DNA from 3 places in the Streptomyces boetiae genome. Region 3 is predicted to be linked to each of the others. Evidence: riboswitches for the same ligand, from Rfam matches in the RefSeq annotation. Region 3 holds a riboswitch; each other region holds the start of a gene.
The links. A riboswitch is a leader RNA that binds a small molecule or an ion and turns the genes downstream of it on or off. The one in region 3 is predicted to bind cobalamin.

Region 1 (4,030 bases), on a different contig from region 3:
GCGCTGAACGACGCGGGCCGCCCCGACTTCGGCCTGCTCCAGCGCCGCCACCAGCGCGCCCCCTCCCCCGGGCGGCTCGCCGGGGTGCCCGTGACCTTCTTCGCCTTCGACCTGCCCCGGCTGGACGGGCACCCGCTGCTGCGCGCCCCCTACGAGGAGCGGCGCGCGCTGCTGGCGGAGATCGGCTCGGCCGCCGACCCGGCCGCCGCCCGGCTGGCGGTCCCGCCGCACTACTCCGGCCCCGGAGCCTTCCCCGAGGAATTGCTGCGGGTGGCCGCCGAGCACACGCTGGAGGGCCTGGTCGCCAAGCGCCTGGGCTCCCCCTACCACCCGGGCCGCCGCTCCCCGCTGTGGGTGAAGAAGCCGCTGGTGTCCACCCAGGAGGCGGTCATCGGCGGCTGGCAGCCGGGCGCGGGGCGGCGCGCGGGCCGGGTCGGCTCCCTGCTGCTGGGCGCGCACGACGCGGAGGGCACCCTGCGCTTCATCGGCCACGTCGGCAGCGGCCTGGGCGCGGCGACGCTCGCCGACCTCGCCGCGCGGCTGGCCCCGCTGGCGCGCGCCACCAGCCCGTTCGGCGAGCCGGTCCCGCGCGAACACGCCCGCACCGCCCGGTGGGTGGAGCCGCGGCTGGTGGCCGACGTGGCCTTCCGCCGCTGGACGGGCGACAGGCGGCTGCGCCAGCCCTCCTGGCGCGGGCTGCGCCTGGACCGGGACCCGGAGTCGGTGGCTTTGCCGCCGCCGTAGGCTGCGGGCATGGACGCGAGGGCACTGGCCGCCGAGGCCGCCGCGCTGGCCGCGCGGCGAGGGGCGCGGGCCGTGCTCGGCCTGGCCGGGCCGCCGGGCGCGGGGAAGTCCACGCTGGCCCGCGCGCTGGTGGACGCGCTCCGCTCGCGCGCGATCTACGTGCCGGCGGCGTACGTGCCGCTGGACGGGTTCCACCTCTCCAACGCCCAGCTCGACCGGCTCGGGCTGCGCTCCCGCAAGGGCGCGGAGCAGACCTTCGACGTGTGGGGCTACGTGGCCCTGCTGCACCGGCTGCTCGACCCGGCGCAGGCCGGACACGACATCTACGTCCCGGACTTCGACCGCACGCTGGACGAGCCGGTGGCCGCGCGGCACCGGGTGCGCCCGGAGGCGCGGCTGATCGTCACCGAGGGGAACTACCTGGCCTGCGACCTGCCCGGCTGGCGCGAGGCGCGGGCGTGCATGGCCGAGGTCTGGTACGTGGACGCGCCCCCCGCGCTGCGGGACGCGCGGCTGTTCGCCCGGCACACCGCGCACGGCGACCGGCCCGCGGCGGCCCGGGCCCGGGTGGACGGCAACGACCGGCCCAACGCCGCGATGGTGGAACGCTCCCGCGCGCGCTGCGACCGCGTGCTCTCCGGCCCGGGGGCGGGCGGAGGGAGCACGGCCGCGCCCGGGCGCCCGACCGGCCCCGGGGGCCCCGGTACCGAGGGCGGCCGGGGCGGGGCGTAGGCTGCGGGCGTCAACAGGGCGACGGGAGACAGGAAGCCGGTGCGAATCCGGCACGGTCCCGCCACTGTGACCGGGGAGCCGACCCCACCGCGGACCACTGCGGGCGCACGCGCCCGCGGGAAGGTCGGGGAAGGCGCCGATCCGGGAGTCAGGAGACTGACCCGTCGCCACCGTCCGAGGGGCGTGGACCCCCCAGGAGGTCTCCCATGCACGTCCGCTTCCCCGCGCGCCCCAGACGGCGCGCCCCCCGCTTTCTGAACGGCGCGCTGCCCCGCGCCCTGGCGGCGGCGCTGCTCGCCGCGGTTCTGGCCCTCCTCGCCGCCTGCGGCTCCGGCGGCCGGGACGGCGGCGACCCCGGCCGTTCCGGCGGGCCGGCCGCGGCCGGCTTCCCCGTCACCGTCGAGAACTGCGGGGTGAGCACCACCTACGAGGCCCCGCCGGAGCGGGTGGTGACGATCCATCAGCACCCTGCCGAGCTGATGCTGGCCCTGGGTCTCCAGGACGCGATGGCCGGCACCGCCTACCCCGACTCCGCCGTGCTGCCCGAGTACCGCGAGGCGTACGAGGCGATACCCGAACTCGCCGCCGAAGAGCCCTCGTTCGAGCAGGTGCTGGAGGCGGAGCCCGACCTGGTCTACGGCGGCTACGGCAGCGCCTTCGCGGAGCGGGAGGGCCGTTCCCGCCAGGCCTTCGAGGACGCCGGGATCGCCACCCACCTCAACCGCGAGTACTGCGAGGACGGGCCCGTCACGCTGGAGGACGCCTACGAGGAAATCCGCACCGTAGGGCGGATCTTCGGCGTCCCCGACCGCGCCGAGGAGCTGGTCGCGGAGCTGGCCGGGCGCGCCGACGCGGCTGCCGAGGCGGTGCGAGGCGCCGATCCGGTAAGGGTGTTCGTGTACGACAGCGGCGAGTCCGCGCCGTTCACCGCGGGCGGCCTCGGCCTCGGTCAGGACCTGATCCGGCGGGCCGGCGGCGAGAACGTCTTCGGCGACCTCGACGCGGTCTTCGCCGACGGCTCCTGGGAGCAGGTCGTGGAGCGCCGCCCCGACGTCATCGTCATCTACGACTACGGCGACGAGGACGGCGGCAACGTCGCGCGCAAGCGGGACTTCCTGCGCGCGCACCCGGCGCTGGCCGGCCTGCCGGCCGTGCGCGAGGAGCGGTTCGTGGTGCTGCCGCTGACCGCGACCCTGGTGGGCGTGCGCGCCCCGGGCGCGGTGGAGGAGCTGGCCCGCGCGCTGCACCCCGAGCGGTTCCGGTGAGGGCCGCGGCGCCGGAGCGGGAGAACGCCCGGCGCCGGCCGCCGTTCCCGCTGGTCCTGGCCGGCCTGGCGGCCGTGCTGCTGGCCTCCGTCACCGCCGGGCTGACCGCCGGCTCGGTGGCCGTTCCGCCCGGCGAGGTGTGGGGCATCCTGCTGCGCGGGGGCCTGGGCCTGCCCTGGCCCGAGGCCGGGTGGTCCCGGCCCCGGGAGACGATCGTGCTGGAGGTGCGGGCCCCGCGGGTGCTGCTGGGCGCGGTGGTGGGGGCCGGGCTCGCGGTGCTCGGTACCGCCATGCAGGCGCTGGTGCGCAACCCGCTGGCCGACCCCTACCTGCTGGGCGTCTCCTCGGGCGCCTCGCTGGGCGCGGTGGCCGTGATCGTCGGCGGCGTGACGTTCGCGGGCATGTACGCACTGCCGCTGGGGGCGTTCGCCGGGGCGCTGCTGGCGCTGGTCCTGGTCTACGGAACGGCCCGCGCCGCCGGGCGGATCACCGCGCTGCGGCTGGTCCTGGCCGGGGTCGCGGTCGCCTCGGTCCTCTCGGCGCTGACCAGCCTGCTGCTGCTCACCCAGCGCGGGAACGAGGCCCGCGAGGTGCTGGCGTGGATGCTCGGCGGCCTCGGCGGCGCCCGCTGGGACACCCTCTGGCTCCCGGCGGCGGTGCTGGGCGCGGCGCTCGCCGCCCTCGCGGCCTGCGCCCGCCCGCTGAACCTGCTGCTCGCCGGCGAGGAGGCGGCCGGGACGATGGGCCTGGACGTGGGGCGCTTCCGCACCCGCCTGTTCGTGGCCCTCTCGCTGGTGACGGGCGTGCTGGTGGCGGCGGCCGGGCCGATCGGCTTCGTGGGGCTGATGCTGCCGCACGCCGTGCGGCTGGTCGTCGGCGGCGACCACCGCCGGGTCCTTCCGGCCGCCGCGCTGGGCGGGGCGGCGTTCCTGGTGCTGGCCGACCTGGCCGCGCGCACGGTGGCCGCGCCGCAGGAGATCCCCGTCGGGGTCCTGACCTCGCTGTGCGGCGGGCCGTTCTTCCTGTGGCTGATGCGCCGCGACGGACGGAGGGCGGCGCGGTGAGCGACGCTCCCCCGCAAGCGGGAGGTGCCCCCAGCGCGGCTGCCGGGCCGCCGACATGGACGATGCCCGGGCTGTGCCGCGCGGGTGGAGCGGGAGGTGCCCCCAGGCGGAGCCCGGGGAAGAGCGGGAGGATCCGGTGAGCGGACCTTGCGCGGCCTCCGGGGCCGCGCTCTCCGCCCAGGAGGTGGCCGTGGCGGCCGGGGCCCGCCGCCTGCTGGACGGGGT
Region 2 (4,030 bases), on a different contig from region 3:
CGGGCGCGCCCCCCGAGCTGGTGGCGGCGGCGAATTGGCACGCCGCGCGGCACGGGCTGGCGGACACGCTGATCGTTCCGGGAACGCCCGAGCGGCGCCCGGCGGCCGAGGTGGTCTCGGCGCTGGTGGAGGGCATCGCCCCGGCACTGGAGGCGGCCGGGGACGCGCCGCGGGTGCGCGCGGGCGTGGAGCGGCTGCTGGCCTCGGGCGGCGGGGCGGCCCGCCAGCGCCGCGTGCTGCGCGAGGGGGGTCCCGAGGCGCTGCTCGCCTTCCTCGGCGCCTGAACGCCCGGCGTCCCCGGCGCGCGCACGCCCGGCGTGCCCGGGACGTCAACGCCCCGCGGTGAACGACGCCCGGACGCGGGGCGTTTCGCGGCGCTCGCGCGGTGTTACCCGGAGGTCATGACGGACAACGAGAAGCACACGCAGACCCCCGAGGCGGACGCCGAACGCGTGGCCAAGCGCGGCGAGAAGACGAGCGGCGGCAGAACGTCCGGCACGAAGCCGGCGGCGCGCGGGTCCGGCGGCGGGAGGCCGGCGGCGAAGAGGACGGCCGCCAAGACGGCAGCCGGGAAGACGACGGACGGCAGGACGACGGGGACGGCCGCGGCGGGGAAGAAGGCGGCCCGGAAGGCCGCCACCGGGGGCGGCGCCGCGGGGAGGACGGCGGCGGACGGCGACCCCGGGAACGCGAAGGGCGAGCCCCGGGACGGGACCGGGGGCACGGCGGCGGGCGAGGCCGCGCGCGGGGCGGCGAAGTCGGCCGCCGACGCGGCCGGGACAACGGCCGTGCGGGCCGCCGGGGACGGAACGCGGGGGAGCGCCGCAGGCGGTGCGGCCACGAAGGCGGCGGGCCGTGCCGGCGAGACGGCCGCGAGCGCGGCGGGGAAGGCCGCGCAGGCCGGAGCCGTGGCGCGGGAGAAGGCCGGGGAGGCCGGGCGGGCCGCGGCCGGTGGGCTGGCGGGGGCCGGGCGGGCGGTGGCCGTCCCCGTGGGCCGGGCCGCCTCCGCCGCCGCGGCCGGGTGGACCCTCGTGCGGCACCGCAAGGCCGTGGCCGCCGGGGCGGCGGCCGGCCTGGCGGGCGTCGCGGGCGCGGCCTTCCTCGCCGGCCGCCACGCGGGCAGGTCCTGAGACCCGCCCCGCCCGCGCGCGGGCCCCGGGAGGGAGAAAGGCCCGGGGCCCCCGCCCGTCCGGGGCGGGCGGGTCGCTCGGGGGACGGGGGTCCTCCCCGGGACGGGGTTCCGAGCATCCGCCGGGATGCGGACGACGGCCCGTGGGGGCCGCTTCCACGGTGCTGGAGCGCCGGTCGTCGACGGCCGGCGCTTCTCCCTTTCCCGCACCTCCCGCAGTCCTCCCGCCGCGCGGCGGCGGGCCCCGTGACCGCGCAACAGCCGACCGGGATGTCTTGCCGAGCGGGGCCGGTGCCACTACTGTCCGCAGGGCCTTGGTGCTCGGGAAGCCGGTGGAAGACCGGCGCGGCCCTCGCCACTGTGATCGGGAAGTCCGGCTCCACTCCTTGACGGAAGCCACTGGACCACCGCGGGAGACCGCCGGTCTGGGAAGGCGGAGCACGGGCGGCGTCACCCGTCAGCCAGGAGACCGGCCAGGGCGCGTTGTCCATCCACGAGGTGTTGGAGAGGTCTGCCCGGCATGCATATCGCCGAGGGCTATCTGCCCCCTGTTCACGCGGTCGCCTGGAGCGCCGCCGCCGCCCCCTTCGTCGTCCACGGAGTCCGCGTCCTGACCCGCGAGGTCAGGGAGAACCCCGAGTCCACCCTGCTGCTCGGCGCCTCGGGCGCCTTCACCTTCGTCCTCTCCGCGCTGAAGATCCCCTCGGTCACGGGCAGTTGCTCGCACCCCACCGGGACCGGCCTGGGCACCATCCTCTTCCGGCCCCCCGTGATGGCCGTGCTCGGCACCATCACCCTGCTCTTCCAGGCTTTGCTCCTCGCGCACGGCGGGCTGACCACCCTGGGCGCCAACGCCTTCTCCCTGGCCGTCGCGGGCCCGTGGGCCGGCTGGGCCGCCTACCGGCTGCTGCACCGCGCCGGAACGCCCCTGATGGCGGCGGTCTTCGCCGGGGCGTTCGTCGCGGACCTGAGCACCTACTGCGTCACGACGGTGCAGCTCGCGCTGGCCTTTCCCGACCCGGCCGGCGGATTCCTGGGCGCGGTGGCCAAGTTCGGCGGCATCTTCGCCGTCACCCAGATCCCGCTGGCCGTCAGCGAGGGCCTGCTGACCGTGCTGGTGCTGCGGCTGCTGGCCCAGTCCAGCCCCGGCGAGCTGGCGCGCCTGGGCGTGCCGGCCGTCGCCCCGGCCCCGGCTTCCCGGAGCGGAGAGGCGGCGGCCCGGTGAAGCGCGCGACGCGGATCAACCTGCTGCTGGTGGCGGCCGTCCTCCTGCTGGCGGTCCTGCCGGTGGCCCTGGGCCTCGGGGACCGGCAGGAGGAGCCCTTCACCGGCGCGGACGCGCAGGCGGAGGAGGCCATCGCGGAGAACGACCCCGGCTACGAGGCGTGGTTCACGCCGCTGTACGAGCCGCCCTCGGGCGAGATCGAGTCGGCGCTGTTCGCGGCGCAGGCCGCGCTGGGGGCGGGGGTGCTGGCCTACTACCTCGGCCTGCGGCGCGGGCGCCGGCAGGGCGAGGAGCGGGCGGCCGACGCGGCGGGGCCAGGGGGCGGGCCCGGGGCCGGCGCGGCCGGGTCGTAGGCCGTTTCCGTGCTGCCCATCGACGCGGCGGCGCACAGCAGTCGCTGGCGCCGCCGCCATCCCCTGGAGAAGGCCGTCCTCGGCCTGGGGCTGACGGTCCTGGCGATCTCCCTGCCCGCCCGGCCCGGCGCGGTGCTCACGGCCGCCGCGGCGCTGGCCGTCCTCCTGGGCCCGGCCCGGGTCCCGCCGCGGCGGCTGTGGCGGGCCTGGCGGGTGCCCCTGGGCTTCTGCGTCACCGGTGCCCTGCCGCTGCTCTTCCAACTCGGCGGGCCCGAGGGCTGGTTGTCCGTTGCCGAGGGCGGCCCCTGGCGGGCCCTCGACCTGCTGCTGCGGACTTCGGCCGCCTCGCTGGGGCTGCTGCTGTTCGCGTTCACCACGCCCGTCTCGGACGTGCTGCCGCGCCTGCACCGGGCCGGGGTGCCCCCGGCCGTGGCGGACGTCGCCCTGGCGACCTACCGGATGGCGTTCCTGCTGCTGGACTCCCTGGCGCGGGTGCGCCAGGCGCAGGCCGCGCGGCTGGGGGACGCGGGGCGGGCCGCGGCCTGGCGTTCGCTGGCCGGGCTGGGGGCCGCCGCCTTCGTGCGCGCCTTCGACCGGGCGGCCCGCCTCCAGGCGGGGCTGGCCGGCCGCGGCTACGACGGGCGGCTGCGGGTGCTGGTGCCCGAGGCCCCGCTCTCGCCCCGCTTCCTGGCCGCCACGGGCGGCCTGCTGGCCGCCCTGGCGGGGCTGACCCTGTTTCTGGAACCGCACCTGGAACCGCTCCTCGGAGGTCTCCGCCCATGACCGCACGCGCCGGCGGCGAACCGACCGCCGCGGCACCCGCCGACGGCCCGCCCGTGGTGGAGCTGTCCCACGCCTCCTTCGCCTACCCCGACGGGCCGCTCGTACTAGACGGCCTGAGCTGGGCGTTGCCCCCGGGCCGGGCCACCGCCCTGCTGGGGCGCAACGGCAGCGGCAAGACGACGCTGCTGCGCCTCCTCAGCGGCGGCCTGCGCCCCGCGTCCGGCGAACTGCGGCTGCGGGGCGAGCCGGTGGCCCACGACCGCAAGGGGCTGACGCGCCTGCGGACCACCGTCCAGCTGGTGGTGCAGGACCCGGACGACCAGCTCTTCGCGGCCTCCGTGGAACAGGACGTCTCCTTCGGCCCGCTGAACCTCGGGCTGGAGGAGACGGAGGTCCTCGCCCGCGTGGAGGAGGCGCTGGACGCCCTCGACATCGCGGCGCTGCGCGACCGCCCCACGCACCTGCTCTCCTTCGGGCAGCGCAAGCGGGCGGCGATCGCGGGCGCGGTGGCGATGCGGCCCCGGGTGCTGATCCTGGACG
Region 3 (4,030 bases):
GCGTGGCGCGAAGCTGCTCCAGGCAGTCGGTGACGGTGGCCAGCAGCCGGCCGCGGCGTTCCTCGTGGTACCCGCGGGCGGACAGCTCCCCGGCGGGGCGGCCCAGCAGCACGACCTGGCTGGTGCGGTCGCCGCCGGGCTTGAGCAGCACCGGGTTCATCAGCGCGCTGGGCTCGGCGCGGGCGGCGGCGGCCTGCATCGCCTGGGCGCGGCCGATCTCGGCGCCCTCGCGGGTGACGAAGGAGTTGAGCGACATGTTCTGCGCCTTGAAGGGCGCCACCTTCCAGCCCTGGCGGGCCAGCCAGCGGCAGATACCGGCGGTCACCACGCTCTTGCCGGCGTCGGAGGTGGTCCCGGCCACCAGCAGCGCGCCTCCGCCCCGGCCGTTCACGCGCGCCTCCCGGCGTACGCCGCGGCGGCGGCCAGCGCCAGGGCCAGGGCGCCGACCCGGCGGGAGAGCCGCACCGCGCGGTCGATGTCGGCCCAGTCCGCGGCACGGCCGGGGGAGTTGAGGACCGGGCGGTGCTCGACCCGGCCGCCGTAGGAGAGGGTGCCGCCCAGGCGCAGCCCGAGGGCCCCGGCGAACGCGGCCTCCACGGGGCCCGCGTTGGGGCTGGGGTGGCGGCGGGCGTCCTCGCGCCAGGCGCGGGCGGCGCCGCGCGGGTCGCCGCCCGCGGCGGTGGCCAGGGCGGCGGTCAGGCGGGCGCCGGGCCAGCCGGCCAGGTCGTCCAGGCGGGCCGCTGCCCAGCCGAACCGCAGGTAGCGCGGGGAGCGGTGACCGACCATCGCGTCCAGGGTGTTGACGGCGCGGAAGGCCGCCAGGCCGGACGGCCCGGCCGCGGCGCCCCAGACCAGGGCGCCGACCACGGCGTCGGAGGTGTTCTCGGCCACCGACTCCACGACGGCGCGCGCCAGCCCGGGGCCGTCCAGGGCCTGGGGGTCCCGGCCGCACAGGCGGGGGAGCAGGGCGCGGGCGCGGTCCAGGTCTCCGGCGGCGAGGGCGTCGCGCACGGCCCGCGCCTCGCGGGCCAGGCCGGTGCCGCCGAGCGCGGCCCAGGCCAGGGCGGCGGTGACGGCGGCGCGGCCCGCGGCGGAACGGCCGGGGCGGGTGCGGGCGGCGAGCAGCGCGGGGGCGGCGGCCCCGGCCGCGCACAGCGCGGCGTGCAGGGCGCCGGCGGCGCGGTGGTCGCGCCACAGGCGGCGCTCCAGCGCGGCGGCGGCGCGGCCGAACGCGGCCACGGGGTGGCCGCGTCGGGGGTCGCCGGCCAGCACGTCGCCGAGGTAACCCAGGAGCAGACCGGCGGCGGTGGCCGCGGCGAGGCGGGGGGAGGAGGCGCGCATCGGGTCGTCAGCGGCCCGTGGCGGAACCTCGCGGGGACAGGGCTGTGGGCAGGGGGCCGCTGCGGGGGCCGGGCATGGCGTATGTCCTCACTCAGGGTCCGCGCCCTGCGTTCGACGTGACCGGCGGTGAGAGTCTCCTGGCTCCCGGATCGGCGCTTCCCCCGGCCTTCCAGCCCCTCGCGGGGCCGTGACGCACGGTGGGGGAGCACTCCCCGGTGACAGTGGCGGGACCGCGCCGGATTCGCACCGGCTTCCTCTCCTGCCGCCGTTTGGCAGCGTTGAGTCCACCATGCCCCGGAAGCTCCGTCAACCGTGCGTTACGTGATCCGTCCCTCATGTGTCGGGGCCCGCCGCGCCGGACCGCCACGGTGGCGCGCGTCAACGCCCGAATGGCGCGCGGCCGTTTCCCGCCGGTCGCGGCGGCGGCCACCGCGAGGGCGCGCCCGTGGTGCGGCGGCAGTCGCTCCGGCGGCGCGGAACGCGGCTGCTGCCGCCACCGGGTCGCCGGACGCCCGGCCGACGGGCGCTGGCGGTTCGGCGCAAGCCGCGCCGCTGCCGCCCGGGTGCCGCGGCTTCCGGAGGCCGCCGCGGCTAGGTGGCGATGATCCAGATGCCGTAGGCCACGGCCGCGGCGCACAGCGCGAAGCAGAGGTAACCGGCCGCGCGGGTCGCGGCGTTGGTCCCGGGCGTGCCCTCCGCGGCCCGGCCGCCGCCGGCGCCGGCGCGGATGCCGAGGGAGAACAGGCCCACCACGGCCGTGGTCATCAGCACGGAGACCAGGATCACTTGGCCCAGGACGGCCCAGTCGACGTTCACGCGGTCACCTCCGCCTCGGTCCCGGCGCCGGCCGCGCGGACCGGGACGGGGGTGACGACGGGCGCGGGCGGCCCGTCACCGCGGTCGTTCACCTCGATCGTGTCATCGGTCGTGCCGTCGGTCGTGTCGTTCACATTCGAGTGGTCCACCGGACGGCGCCGGGAGCGGGCCCAGATCGCCGCGCTCGCGCCCACCAGGAGCACCGCGACCAGCGCCACGCCCAGGTCGCCGCGCTCGGCGATCAGCGCGGCCACCGCGCCGATCGCGCCCGCGGCCGGGAGGGTCAGCGCCCAGGCGGCGACCATCCGCCGCGCCGTGGACCAGCGCACCACGCCGCCCTTGCGGCCCAGGCCCGAGCCCATCACGGCGCCCGAGCAGACCTGGGTGGTGGACAGCGCGAAGCCCATGTGCGAGGAGGCCAGGATCGTGGTCGCCGCGCTCGACTGCGCCGCGAAGCCCTGCGGCGGCCGGATGTCGGTCAGGCCCGAGCCCATCGTGCGGATGATCCGCCAGCCGCCCAGATAGGTGCCCAGCGCGATCGCCACGCCGGCGGAGGCGATGACCCACATCGGCGGGTCGGAGCCGGGGGCCAGGGCGCCGCCGGTGACCAGGGCCAGGGTCATCACGCCCATCGTCTTCTGCGCGTCGTTCGTGCCGTGGGCCAGGGAGACCAGCGCCGCCGAGGCGATCTGGCCGGTGCGGTAGCCGCGGGCGGTCCCGGGCCGGTCCGCGACGTCCCGGGTGAGCCGGTAGGTCAGGCGGGTGGCCAGCACCGCCGCGACGCCCGCCACCAGGGGCGCGGCCACCGCGGGGATGACGACCTTGGTGACGACGGCGTCGCCGTTGACCGCGCCGGTGCCGACCGAGGCCAGCGTCGCGCCGATCAGGCCGCCGAACAGGGCGTGCGAGGAGCTGGAGGGCAGGCCAGCCAGCCAGGTCAGGAGGTTCCAGAGGATGGCGCCGACCAGCCCCGCGAAGATGACCTCGGGTCTGACCCCCGCCTCCTCGTCGATGATGCCGCCGGATATGGTCCGGGCGACCTCGACGGAGAGGAACGCGCCGAGCAGGTTCAGCGCCGCCGACATGGCGACCGCCGCGCGGGGCTTCATGGCCCCGGTCGAGATGGTGGTGGCCATGGCGTTGGCCGTGTCGTGAAAGCCATTGGTGAAGTCGAACGCAAGGGCTGTGATGATCACGATCGCGATCAGCAGCGTGATGTGTTCCATGTACCGGCAATCGTTCGGCGGGACGACTGGAAAGGGCCAAGCGGCGTTAACGTAAGGTGAATAGGTGAACTTGAGATGAACTCGCAGCGGCCAGAAGCTGTCACATCCCGCCCCGTATGGGAAGGAGCCTGGCGCGAACTGATCGCCTGGGCCCGCCGCACCGCCGCCGACGGCCTGGTCGTCGGAACCTCGGGCAACCTCTCCGTCCGCGTCGGCGACGCCGTCCTCGTCACACCCACCGCCGTCCCCTACGAGGACCTGGGCCCGGCCGACCTCCTCGCCGTCGGCCTCGACGGGCGCCGCCTGGCCGGAACGCTCGCCCCCACCAGCGAGCTGCCCCTGCACCTGGCCGTCTACCGCTCCACCGGGGCGCGGGCCGTGGTCCACACCCACGCCGTCCACGCCACGGCCGTCTCCACCCTCGTGGACGAGCTGCCCCCGATCCACTACCTGACCGGCCTCTTCGGCGGCCCCGTCCGGGTCGCGGACTACGCCCCCTACGGGTCCCAGGAGCTGGCCGCCCACGCCCTGACCGCCCTGCGCGAGCGCACGGGGTGCCTGCTGCGCAACCACGGGACGCTGGTCCACGCCGCGGGCCTGCGGCAGGCGTTCGAGCACACCGCCCAGCTGGAGTGGCTGTGCCGCCT

Region 1: linked by a shared signal. The riboswitch ahead of RM780_RS18025 (ABC transporter substrate-binding protein) and the one ahead of RM780_RS07420 (cobalamin biosynthesis protein) in region 3 are both predicted to bind cobalamin.
Region 2: linked by a shared signal. The riboswitch ahead of RM780_RS02895 (energy-coupling factor ABC transporter permease) and the one ahead of RM780_RS07420 (cobalamin biosynthesis protein) in region 3 are both predicted to bind cobalamin.

The regions. Positions count from the first base shown of each region.
Region 1 covers NZ_JAVREN010000027.1:2,912-6,941, forward strand. Annotated here, with positions in the region: gene ligD (non-homologous end-joining DNA ligase) at 1-744, shown strand, start outside; gene RM780_RS18020 (nucleoside/nucleotide kinase family protein) at 754-1,476, shown strand; cobalamin riboswitch at 1,506-1,635, shown strand; gene RM780_RS18025 (ABC transporter substrate-binding protein) at 1,683-2,741, shown strand; gene RM780_RS18030 (FecCD family ABC transporter permease) at 2,738-3,805, shown strand; gene RM780_RS18035 (ABC transporter ATP-binding protein) at 3,942-4,030, shown strand, end outside.
Region 2 covers NZ_JAVREN010000003.1:114,350-118,379, reverse strand. Annotated here, with positions in the region: gene RM780_RS02905 (carboxylate-amine ligase) at 1-284, shown strand, start outside; gene RM780_RS02900 (hypothetical protein) at 402-1,130, shown strand; cobalamin riboswitch at 1,428-1,621, shown strand; gene RM780_RS02895 (energy-coupling factor ABC transporter permease) at 1,650-2,354, shown strand; gene RM780_RS02890 (energy-coupling factor ABC transporter substrate-binding protein) at 2,351-2,707, shown strand; gene cbiQ (cobalt ECF transporter T component CbiQ) at 2,717-3,490, shown strand; gene RM780_RS02880 (energy-coupling factor ABC transporter ATP-binding protein) at 3,487-4,030, shown strand, end outside.
Region 3 covers NZ_JAVREN010000007.1:194,259-198,288, forward strand. Annotated here, with positions in the region: gene RM780_RS07415 (cobyric acid synthase) at 1-391, opposite strand, end outside; gene RM780_RS07420 (cobalamin biosynthesis protein) at 388-1,341, opposite strand; cobalamin riboswitch at 1,473-1,597, opposite strand; gene RM780_RS07425 (hypothetical protein) at 1,933-2,157, opposite strand; gene RM780_RS07430 (inorganic phosphate transporter) at 2,154-3,383, opposite strand; gene RM780_RS07435 (class II aldolase/adducin family protein) at 3,459-4,030, shown strand, end outside.